One region of the Novosphingobium sp. CCH12-A3 genome, then DNA from elsewhere that is predicted to be linked to it. Evidence: predicted binding sites of a transcription regulator. Region 1 holds the regulator's gene; the other holds the start of a gene.

Region 1 (5,454 bases):
TCGAATGCACTGCCACCGCTTCGTTGACCGGTCGCACGGGCGTAGAGATGGAAGCGTTGACGGCGGTGAGCCTCGCCCTGCTGACGATCTACGACATGGCCAAGGCTCTCGACAAAGGCATGGTGATCGAAAGTGTCCGTCTGATCGAGAAGCGGGGCGGCAAGTCCGGAACCTGGCGCGCTCCGGAATGAAAGCGCCGCCCCTACCCCTTGCCGATGCGCAGAGCCGGTTGCTCGCGCTCGCGCCTTCGCTGCCCGTCGAGCATCGCTCGGTTGCCGAATGCCTTGGCCATTACCTCGCCGAGGACCTCCTTGCCCGGCGCACGCAGCCAGCTGCAGCCCTTTCGGCGATGGACGGCTATGCCATGCGCAGTGCCGATCTTCCGGGCCCGTGGCGCGTGATCGGTGAAAGCGCGGCCGGTCACCCCTTCGGCGGCGAGGTCGGCCCCGATGAAGCCACCCGCATCAGCACTGGCGCCATCCTGCCCAAAGGCGCGGACATGGTGCTGCTTCAGGAGGACAGCGCGCGCAACGGCAACGAGCTGAGCTTGACCGGCGAGCCACCGCAGCCCGCTTCGCGCCACGTTCGACCCGCAGGCATGGATTTCAGCTCTCGCGAAACGCTGATCTCTGCGGGTAGCCGCATTAGCCCTGCGCAAATCGCGCTCGCCATCGCCGGTGGCCACAGCCATCTCCCCGTGCGCCGGCGTGTCAGCCTGGCCGTCATCGACAGCGGCGACGAACTGGTTCCTCCCGGCCACCTGCCCGACCTGCACCAGCTTCCCGCCAGCAACGGGCCGATGCTCTGTGCGATGGCCGCCTCCCTGCCGGTCGATATCCGCCATGCCGGTCCTGTGGCGGACGAACTCGCAGAATTGGTCCGCGCGCTGGACGCGGCAAACAGCTCGGACATCATAGTCACAAGCGGCGGGGCGTCAGTCGGGGATCACGATCTCGTTCGCCCGGCGCTCGAGGCCGTTGGCGCCTCGATCGACTTCTGGCGCATCGGCATCAAGCCGGGCAAGCCGCTGCTGGTGGCAACGCGTGGATCCCAGATCATTCTCGGCCTGCCCGGCAATCCCGCCTCGGCCTTCGTCACGGCCTACCTGTTCATGCTCCCCCTGTTGAGAGCGATGCTCGGCGCGAGTGCGCCTTTGCCAAAAGCCATCCCAGCCCGGCTTGCAGAGCCACTGGCGCAGGGCGGGAGCCGAATGGAGTTCCTGCGCGCGATATGGGACGGAGCGTCGGTAAGGCTCGACCCGCTCCAGGATTCCGGAGCGCTCTCTCCACTTTCAAGGGCCAACGCGTTGGCCGTGCGGGAAGCAGGGGCCGAGGCCAAACCGGCCGGAACGGATGTTCCTATCTACCTCCTCGAAAATGGCGGAATTGCTTGACGAGTCGCAACAGGTTGCTTATCCGTTCCGCATTCGTTCGCCGGGATGGAACATTTACTCCCGGTCCATGAAAGACCAGCGGCTTTGCCTCGAAGCCGCGCATTGCGGAGTGGCCGCCGATGTTGACGCGCAAGCAGCACGAACTGCTCACCTTCATTCAGGTCCGGCTTGAAGAGTCGGGCATCTCCCCCTCGTTCGAGGAGATGAAGGAAGCGCTCGATCTGAAGTCCAAGTCGGGCGTCCACCGGCTGATCTCGGCGCTTGAAGAGCGTGGCTTCATCCGCCGCCTCCCCAACCGCGCACGGGCACTCGAAGTCCTCCGCCAGCCAGACAGCGCGGTGGGCAAGCAGAGCGCCGTTCGGCAGATTGCCAATGCAGATGGTGGAGCAACGGGCGGAAGCGTCACGGCGCTTCGTCCTGCACCAAAAGCGCCTCCCGTGCCTGTGGCGGCAAACGACGTGATCGAGCTGCCGCTGCACGGCAAGATTGCAGCCGGTGTGCCAATCGAAGCGCTTGAGACGACGGCGACCCTGCCGGTTCCTGCCGCGCTACTGGGCGCAGGAGAGCATTACGCACTCGAAGTGTCCGGTGACTCGATGGTTGAAGCCGGGATCTTCGATGGCGATTACGCGCTTGTCCGCAAGACAGATATGGCGCGCGATGGCGAGATCGTGGTTGCACTTGTGCGTGGGGAAGAGGCCACGCTCAAGTATCTCCATCACGAAAAGGGCATGGTTCGGCTGGATCCTGCCAATGCTGCCTATGATCCGCAGTTCTATCGCCCCGACGAGGTGACCGTGCAGGGCAAGCTTGCAGGCTTGCTCCGGCGTTACCACTGACGTTTGTTGCAACATAGCGCCCGGCCTTGGGCGTGCCTGATGGCAAAGGCCGCTGCGCAGGAAATGCGCGGCGGCTTTTTTTGCATCAGCATGTTATGGCAAATATCAATCGATTTGGTTGAGATTCTTCTGGATGTGATCCAGTGTGAAGTATAGTATCCACTGTTACCGAATGCCCCGCCATGGGGCGCCCCATTCCGGGACGGCCCGCCAGAACTTGGGGCGTCGGCAACGGAAGAGGTGTTGCCAATGGCTTATGCAATCGAGAATACGAGACGCAGGCAGACACAGACCTTCATCGCGGTCGGGCTGCTTCATGGAGTGGCGATCTGGGCGATCGCTTCAGGGTTCGCCAACAGCATGGTCACGATCCTGACGGACCGACTTCCTGCCAAGCAGTGGGAGGACGAGGAGGTGAAGGTAACGCCTGTCGTGCCGCCGCCGGACGTGAAACCTTCCCCACAGCCTGACAGCCGCTCGCTGGTGGCCCCCCGCCCCGACATCGCGATTACGCCGGTGGATCCTTCAAGCACAGTCCGGGATATCGACGTCACCCCGATCACACCAGTCGACCCTATCCCGAACGTCCTGCCCGACCCCCGCGCCTCTCCCTCGCCGAGCTTTGCCGTTCGCACAGCATCGCCGAAGGGATCGCCGGGCTCATGGGTCTCGGACCGCGACTATCCCTCGGCCGCAATCAGAGAAGAAAGAGAAGGGCTAACCCGCTTTCGCCTCTCGATAGGCGTGGATGGCCGCGTCACGGGATGCGAGATTACCGGATCGAGCGGGTCTCCTGACCTTGATGCAGCGACATGCACGAAAGTCAGCGCGCGGGCGCGGTTCACTCCTGCACTTGGCAGCGACGGTATGCCGACTGCGGGGAGCTATGTCGGTTCGGTGCGCTGGGTCCTTCCCTGATGAATTGGTCCGGGCGAACGTCAGGTTCGCCCGGCAAGCCTGGCGGAAGAGAGCGCTGCTTCGAGATCATCGCCCGCCGGACAAGGGAATGGACCGCCCTGGGTCGCATTCATCGCTTGGTGGCCACTGGCGCCGTTACCGGCACGGTTGCATCAGGCGCATCCGTCGCTCCAACTCCGACGTCGTTGAGTTGCGTCAGGCTGGGCGTCGGGCGGGGTTCCGGCCAGCGATACCAACCATGCTGGCCCTGCGTTTCCGCTACGGTGCGAATCCGGCCAGAGGCAAGATCGATGGATATGCCTCCCGTATTGGCGAGATAGGGTCGGTCTGCCTTCAGCATGCGCGGGCGGCACGATGCCGGAAGGCGTCGATCGGCGATGACGATGTCGGCCCGCTCGCAGGCCGCCACAAGCGCCATGTCGTCAATGTAGTTTCGGCTGCGGGCCATCAGGAGCGTAAAACGCCGTTCGCATCTGAGCACGATTGCAACGCAGAAGTCTTCATTGCAGCGAGCACCCGGCCATTCATCGAGGCGACGAAGGCTGCCTTCCATTCCGGCAAGTTCGAGCAAGTTGTCCCGCATGTAATCGCCCCTTCCCATGCGCAGGACGATCAGGTCCGATCCTTCGCCGGCTATGCCGGCATGATGGCCATCACCGGTGACGAGCACATCAGGCCGCGGCGTCAGGACCATGGCGGTGATGGCAAGACCGGCGGGTATGGTGCCAAGAAGGCGCACCTTGCCCACCCAGAGTGCCAGCCACAACATGCCGACGAGGAACAGCACGTAGCTCCATGTTTCGAAGGGCGGCATTGCAGTTACTGAGCCGGGTTGTGATGCCACGAGGTGTGCCAGCGCCAGCAGCAGATCGAGGGACTTGCCAACCAGCCACCAAACCGGTGCGCCAAGGCCTGCGAGATCAAACACCAGGGCCAAGCCGATCAGCGGCATGGTCACGAAAGTGGTCAGCGGAATGGCAATGACGTTTGCCAGCGAGCCATAAACGCCAGCGCGATGAAAATGGAACAGGCCGATTGGCATCAGTGCGAGTTCAATGACCATGCCGGTGGCCAGCAACATTACGAAGCTTCGCCCAGCCCGGACCAGGAGCCCATGGTGTTCACCGGTGAGGAACGAGCGGACCGGGCCCGCCGAGTGAAAGGCGATGATCGCAATCACGGCGGCGAAGCTCATCTGGAAGCTGGGGCCAAGGACGGCATCGGGCCAGAACAGCATGACGACAAAGCCGCCAACCGCGACCATTCGCATCGATAGTGGATCGCGTCCCAAGGCCAGCGCACCAAGGACAAGCAATGCCCCGATGCACGACCGGATGGTGGGCACTTCCGCTCCGGTCAGCAAGGTATAGCCAAATCCTGCCAGGGCGCCTGCCAGCGCAGCTGCAAGAGGCACGCGGATCCTGAGCGCAACCCAGGGAAAGAGCGCGAGCAAGCGCGCAACCAGCCAATAGACGGCCCCCACCAGCGCGCTGACATGCAAGCCGCTGATCGACAGGAGGTGGGTCAGTCCCGCATCGCGCATGGCGTCTTCATCGCTGGCAGCAATCGCCCCGCGATCCCCGCTGGCAAATGCGGCCGCAATTGTCCCCGCCGATCCGGTCAACCGTGAGCGGACATGCTCGGCCAGCGACTTCTGCAAGCTGCGAAGCGTGGTATCACGATCTGATCTTCCGACCACTCGCACATCGCCCAGCACCGTTCCCGTCGCTGCAAGGCCATCGAACCAGGCCCTGCGAGCAAAATCGTACGCGCCCGGAAGCACGGGAGCGGCCGGTGGCATGAGCCGGGCGCGCAGGGCGACCCGGGCACCTTCAGCCACGTCGCCCGGATCCTTGTCGTAAGGCAGGTTGACCCGCACGCGGACAGGACCGGCCATGCCATCCAGCATCACCCGCAATACGAGGCGCGCGCGCGCCTTTGCCGGCTCCTCCCGTCGTTCAAGAACTTCACCAGCAAGACCCGAAACCTGCGGCCTAGCTATGCCTGGTTGCCCCACCAGCGCGGAGCGCGTCCAGATGGTGACCTCGCCGGCAGCCACCATGATCGCCAGTCCTGCCACGGCGAGGCGCAGGTGAGGCCGCTTCTCGGCATTGATCGCCAGCAGGCCAAGGATGGCGATGGCCCCAAGCGCAAACAGTGCGGCAATCCAGTCGGCGCGGGAGGGAAGCGCCACCCACAGGACAATGCCTGCGGCAAAGGCCACCACCAGCCAGAGCCCCCGTTCGAACGGGTGTGCATCCAGGAAGCGTTCTGCAGCGTCGATCCGACCATCAAGCATGCTGG
Region 2 (5,454 bases), on a different contig from region 1:
AGACACAAATCTGCAATCTGATGCGCCCTTAGCCCTCTTACCCTAAGTGCAATTTTAGCATCCGGAAATCGTCCGATCACGGAGACAGCTTTTGCTGCGGATGAAATCGCAAACCCTCTTATTCCAAGGCTATAAAGTGCTCGTAAATGCGACATCGGCGTCGCTGACCCGACCGGGTAATAAAGCTCGCTAGGCAGATTCTGCATTAACTCGATAGCTCGGTCAGTGAACTTCAAACTAGTCCGACTCGTCATAGATACCTGCTTGCAAAATAATTTTTCAATTCACATCACCGAGCATACAGCATGGCTCACGCGACACTTTGACTCGTTTTTGGATCAACGGGACAGTTTACTCAATCCCCAATTAGCCACCCACTTAGGCAACACCGAGGCCCAGCATTCGCAGATTAGCGGCGTTGTGCTGGCATCCTTCGACAGCCTCAGAATGAGCGGGGCTTGGGTGGTGGGGTGGTTACCACTTGCTTCGTCATCCTGAACTTGGTTCAGGATCCGTTTTGCCGATTGGGCCTCCGCATGTGGGGAGAGATGGACCCTGAACCGAGTTCAGGGTGACGGGGTTTGTGTTTAGAGGGGGTGGTGTTGCGAGGGTGCCCCTCCACCATCCTGCGGATGGTCCCCCTCCCCGTAACGGGGAGGAACCGGGGTGCCCCTCCGCCACCTTTGGTGGTCCCCCTCCCTCCTTCGACAAGCTCAGGATGAGCGGGCGGGGAGGAACTAGCGCTTCAGCAGGGGGGCCATATATTGGCCGGTGAAGCTGCGGGGGTTCTTGGCGACCTGCTCCGGGGTGCCTTCCGCCACGATCTCGCCGCCGCGGACGCCGCCTTCGGGGCCGAGGTCGATGATCCAGTCGGCGGTCTTGATCACGTCGAGGTTGTGTTCGATCACGACGACCGAGTTGCCCTGTTCGACGAGGCGGTGAAGGACTTCCAGCAGCTTGCGCACGTCTTCGAAGTGGAGGCCGGTGGTGGGCTCGTCGAGGATGTAGAGCGTCTGCCCGGTGCTGCGGCGGGCGAGTTCCTTGGCGAGTTTGACGCGCTGGGCTTCGCCGCCCGACAGCGTCGTCGCCTGCTGGCCGACCTTGACGTAGCCCAGGCCCACTTCGTTGAGCATGTGCATCCGGTCACGGATCGGGGGCACGGCCTTGAAGAACTCCTCGGCGTCCTCGATCGTCATGTCGAGCACGTCGGCGATGGAGTGGCCCTTGAACTTCACCTCGAGCGTTTCGCGGTTGTAGCGCTTGCCGTCACACTCCTCGCAGGTGACGTAGACGTCGGGCAGGAAGTGCATCTCGATCTTGATCAGGCCATCGCCCTGGCACTTCTCGCAGCGGCCACCCTTGACGTTGAAGCTGAAGCGGCCGGCCTTGTAGCCGCGCGCGGCGCTTTCGGGGAGGCCGGCAAACCAGTCACGGATCAGGGTGAAGGCGCCGGTGTAGGTGGCGGGGTTCGAGCGCGGGGTGCGGCCGATGGGCGACTGGTCGATCTCGATCACCTTGTCGCAGTGTTCAAGCCCGGTGACGCGATCGTGCGCGCCGGCGATCACGCGCGCGCCATTGAGCGTGCGGGCGGCGACGGCGTGGAGCGTGTCGATGGTGAAGCTCGACTTGCCCGAGCCGGAGACGCCGGTGACGCAGGTGAAGGTGCCCAGCGGGATCTTCGCGCTGACGTTCTGGAGGTTGTTGGCGCGCGCGCCCTCGACGCCGATGAACAGGCCGTTGCCCTTGCGGCGGGTCCTGGGGACCTCGATCTTCCGCGCGCCTGTGAGGTACTGGCCGGTGAGGCTGTTGGGGTTGTTGAGAATATCGTCCAATGTGCCCTGCGCGACGATCTCGCCGCCGTGGACGCCCGCGCCGGGGCCAAGATCGACGACGTGATCGGCGGTGCGGATGGCGTCCTCGTCATGCTCGACCACGATCACGGTGTTGCCGAGATCGCGCAGGCGCTTGAGGGTTTCGAGCAGGCGGTCATTGTCGCGCTGGTGGAGGCCGATGGAGGGTTCGTCGAGCACGTAGAGCACGCCCGAGAGGCCCGAGCCGATCTGGGACGCCAAGCGGATGCGCTGGCTCTCGCCGCCCGAGAGGGTGCCCGAGGTGCGATCGAGGTTGAGGTAATCGAGGCCGACGTTGTTGAGGAAGCCGAGACGCTCGTTGATTTCCTTGAGGATGGCCCTGGCGATCTGGCTCTGCTGGCTGGTGAGCTGGCTGTCGAGATTGGCGTACCATTCGACCGCGGCGGCGACGGAAAGGCGGGTGACCGAGGAGATATCGCGCCCGGCGACCTTGACCGACAGCGCCTCGGGCTTGAGGCGCTTGCCTTCGCAGGTCTCGCACGGTTGCGCGGTCTGGAACTTGCCCAGCTCCTCGCGCATCCAGGCGCTTTCGGTTTGCAGCATGCGGCGGTTGAGGTTGCCGATCACGCCTTCGAAGGCCTTGTTGACGGTGTAGCTCTTCTTGCCGTCGATGAAGGTCAGCGGCACCGCCTTGCCGGCGGTGCCATAGAGGATGACGATCTTGACCTCGGCCGGCAGCGCGTCCCATGGCGTATCGAGGCTGAAGCCGAAATGCGCGGCGAGGCTGGCGAGGACCTGCATGTAATAGGGCGACGGCGGGTTGCTCTTGGCCCAGGGGACGACGGCGCCCTGCTTGAGCGACAGGTTCTCGTTCGGCACGACGAGCTGGGGATCGAACAGCAGCTTTTCGCCAAGGCCATCGCAGGCGGGGCATGCGCCCTGGGGGGCGTTGAACGAGAACAGGCGCGGTTCGATGGACTCGATGGTGAAGCCGCTGACGGGGCAGGCGAACTTTTCGGAGAAGACGATGCGGTTGGCGGCAAGGCCGGTCTTCTTCATTCCCGTCTTCTGGGCGCCCTTCTTGCCATTGGCGTCCGATTCTTCCTCGCGGCCGGGGACGACGCCATCGGCGAGATCGACGTAGGCAAGGCCGTCGGCCAGCTTGAGGGCCTGTTCGAAGCTGTCGGCCAGGCGGGTCTGGATGCCGTCGCGGACGGCAATACGGTCAACCACCACCTCGATGTCGTGCTTGAGCTTCTTGTCGAGCGCAGGCGCGTCCTCGATCGGCATGATCTCGCCGTTGATGCGGACGCGGGTGTAGCCGGCCTTCTGCCATTCGGCGAGCTCGCGGCGGTATTCACCCTTGCGGCCGCGCACGACCGGGGCGAGCAGGTAGGCGCGGGTGCCTTCGGGCAGGGCCATGACGCGATCGACCATCTGGCTGACGGTCTGCGCGCTGATCGGCTCGCCGGTGGCGGGGCTGTAGGGCACGCCGATGCGCGCCCAGAGCAGGCGCATGTAGTCGTAGACCTCGGTGACGGTGGCGACGGTCGAGCGCGGGTTGCGGCTGGTGGTCTTCTGCTCGATGGAGATGGCGGGGGAGAGGCCGTCGATATGCTCGACATCGGGCTTCTGCATCATCTCGAGGAACTGGCGCGCATAGGCGCTGAGCGATTCCACGTAGCGGCGCTGGCCCTCGGCATAGATCGTGTCGAACGCGAGGCTCGACTTGCCCGAGCCCGAGAGGCCGGTGATGACGATCAGGCTATCGCGGGGGAGATCGACGTCGATCCCCTTGAGGTTGTGTTCACGGGCGCCGCGGACGGAAATGGTAGTGAGAGACATGCGCGGCGGTGTTCCATATTTGTTCGGGTTTCGCAAGGGATTCGGACGGAAGTGCCGGCCCGGATGCAAGCGCCATGTGGGGAGCGGACCAGTGCAGTGCAATATGGGCTTTCGGGGGCACGGTTTCGCTTCCCCGGGCGCGACGAAAGGGACGGTGGCTGCGACCGGGTGCCAACGGTTCGGCGCAAGGTGGATTGCGCGGGTGCCGCGGCCGCGGGATGAAGCAGCGATAACATGAGGGTCTCGGGAATGAACGTGCGGATGATGTGCAGCGCGCTGGCGCTTGGGGTTGTGGCTCTGCCGGGCGTGGCGCTGGCCGACGATCCCCATGACCCGCAGATGCGCACGCAGGCTGCGCGCGAACGCGACCGGGCGATCATCCGCAAGCTCAACCAGCAGGAACTGGCCCGCGTGCGCGAGCGCGATGCCCGCTATGCGAAAGACTGGGCGGCGTGGCGCCAGCACAACGCCCGCAGTGGCCGTGGAGGCCGCGACGGCGACCGCGGCTATGCCCAGGCCCAGGACGATTACGAGCAGCGCATGGCCGAATGGCGCCGCGCGGTGGCGGCGTGCCAGGCCGGGCGCTACGAATACTGCGCGCGTTGACGGGTCCTATGGTCAAACGCGTCAGTTCTTCTTGGCAAGCAGTACGCCGTCGACCGTAAGCAGATACTGGCGCAGTCCGTCGTATTGGCGGATATTGAAAATCGCCCCAAGTTCTTCGGCTTGCGGGCCGAAGAAAAGGCCGCGGATATCTCCGCCGCCCACACCACCAACGAAGGACGTCCCGTCTACCGTTGCAGCTATCCCGAGCTCCCCAAGATTGATGAATTGCCCGTTGGCAAGGTTTCTTAGCGTCGGATTCATCGAGCCAGAAATCTGATAGTTTGCAAAGTTCACGGAGAGTTTTGACGTCCCGCTCAATGCATAGCTTGCCTTGTCACTGTCGCTGCCAAAGCCGCGCAGTATGCCACTGTAACTGGCCTGGCCTGCCTTTGGCATGACGGCCGAATCCGTTCTTATTCCCCACAGCAGATTCCGTCGCTCAGTCACGCCTGTGGCAGGACGGACAAAAGTCAGTTCCGTGAAAGTTGCGTAGGACAGTGCTATTTCGCTGTTTTCGCTTCCAACCTTGTAGACCTTGCCGGTGATGTCGTAGCCCCCCTGGGAAAGCGAGTAGGTCACGAAGTTCGCATCGGTCTGCTGAGTACTGCGCTGTTGCGGCCCGAGAACCACTTCTCCGGCATCGAAGGTGACAGAGCCGGGAATGGTGTAGGTCTTGGCGACCGGATCGTATCGCATCACTGTGAGATAGAATCCGCGGTCGTAACCACCGATGAAGCTTGTGGCTTGGCTTAGTTCCGCTAACGTCGGAAGGTTCAGCGAGCTGTCCTTGCGTCCGACCAGTGCTCCCGCCATGACGAAGCCGTTCTCGTTCACGCCCGAATAGGACAGGCCGATCTCCGCAGCCTCCGGACCAAACAGGCCGCCCGCGAGCGCCCCTTGATAAGTGCCAAAAGCTGCAAGTGCGACTGACCCGCTGATCCGGGCATCCGACGCACCGACCTGTCCGGTCAGACTGAGCACGCCGTCACGATCACCGTTGGACTTCCGACTTCCATCTGCGTTGAAGAGTTGAATGTTTGCCGAACCGCTTATTCCGCCGGTCGCGAGTTCCGCAGTCACGATGCCGGTGCCTCTGAAACTCAGCGGCGCAGGTTCGCCCGAGGAAGTCAGCGCGCCAAGGACCTCCGACCGGTAATAGCCTTTGCCGGTTCTGGGGACAGATGCTGTCGGC

Evidence for each region. The regulator LexA, encoded in region 1, represses DNA repair genes until DNA is damaged. The targets are predictions, from matches to a motif close to GTTCCNCNCTTGTTCT.
Region 2: the regulator LexA is predicted to act here: its motif matches at 3,667-3,682, upstream of uvrA (excinuclease ABC subunit UvrA).

The regions. Positions count from the first base shown of each region.
Region 1 covers NZ_LSIA01000160.1:2,074-7,527, forward strand. The annotation lists gene moaC (cyclic pyranopterin monophosphate synthase MoaC) at 1-191, shown strand, start outside; gene AX703_RS12360 (molybdopterin molybdotransferase MoeA) at 188-1,393, shown strand; gene lexA (transcriptional repressor LexA) at 1,513-2,232, shown strand; gene AX703_RS12370 (energy transducer TonB) at 2,482-3,150, shown strand; gene AX703_RS12375 (ComEC/Rec2 family competence protein) at 3,260-5,454, opposite strand, start outside.
Region 2 covers NZ_LSIA01000277.1:3,924-9,377, reverse strand. The annotation lists gene AX703_RS27605 (hypothetical protein) at 1-236, opposite strand, end outside; gene uvrA (excinuclease ABC subunit UvrA) at 738-3,656, opposite strand; gene AX703_RS22165 (hypothetical protein) at 3,891-4,262, shown strand; gene AX703_RS22160 (transferrin-binding protein-like solute binding protein) at 4,284-5,454, opposite strand, start outside.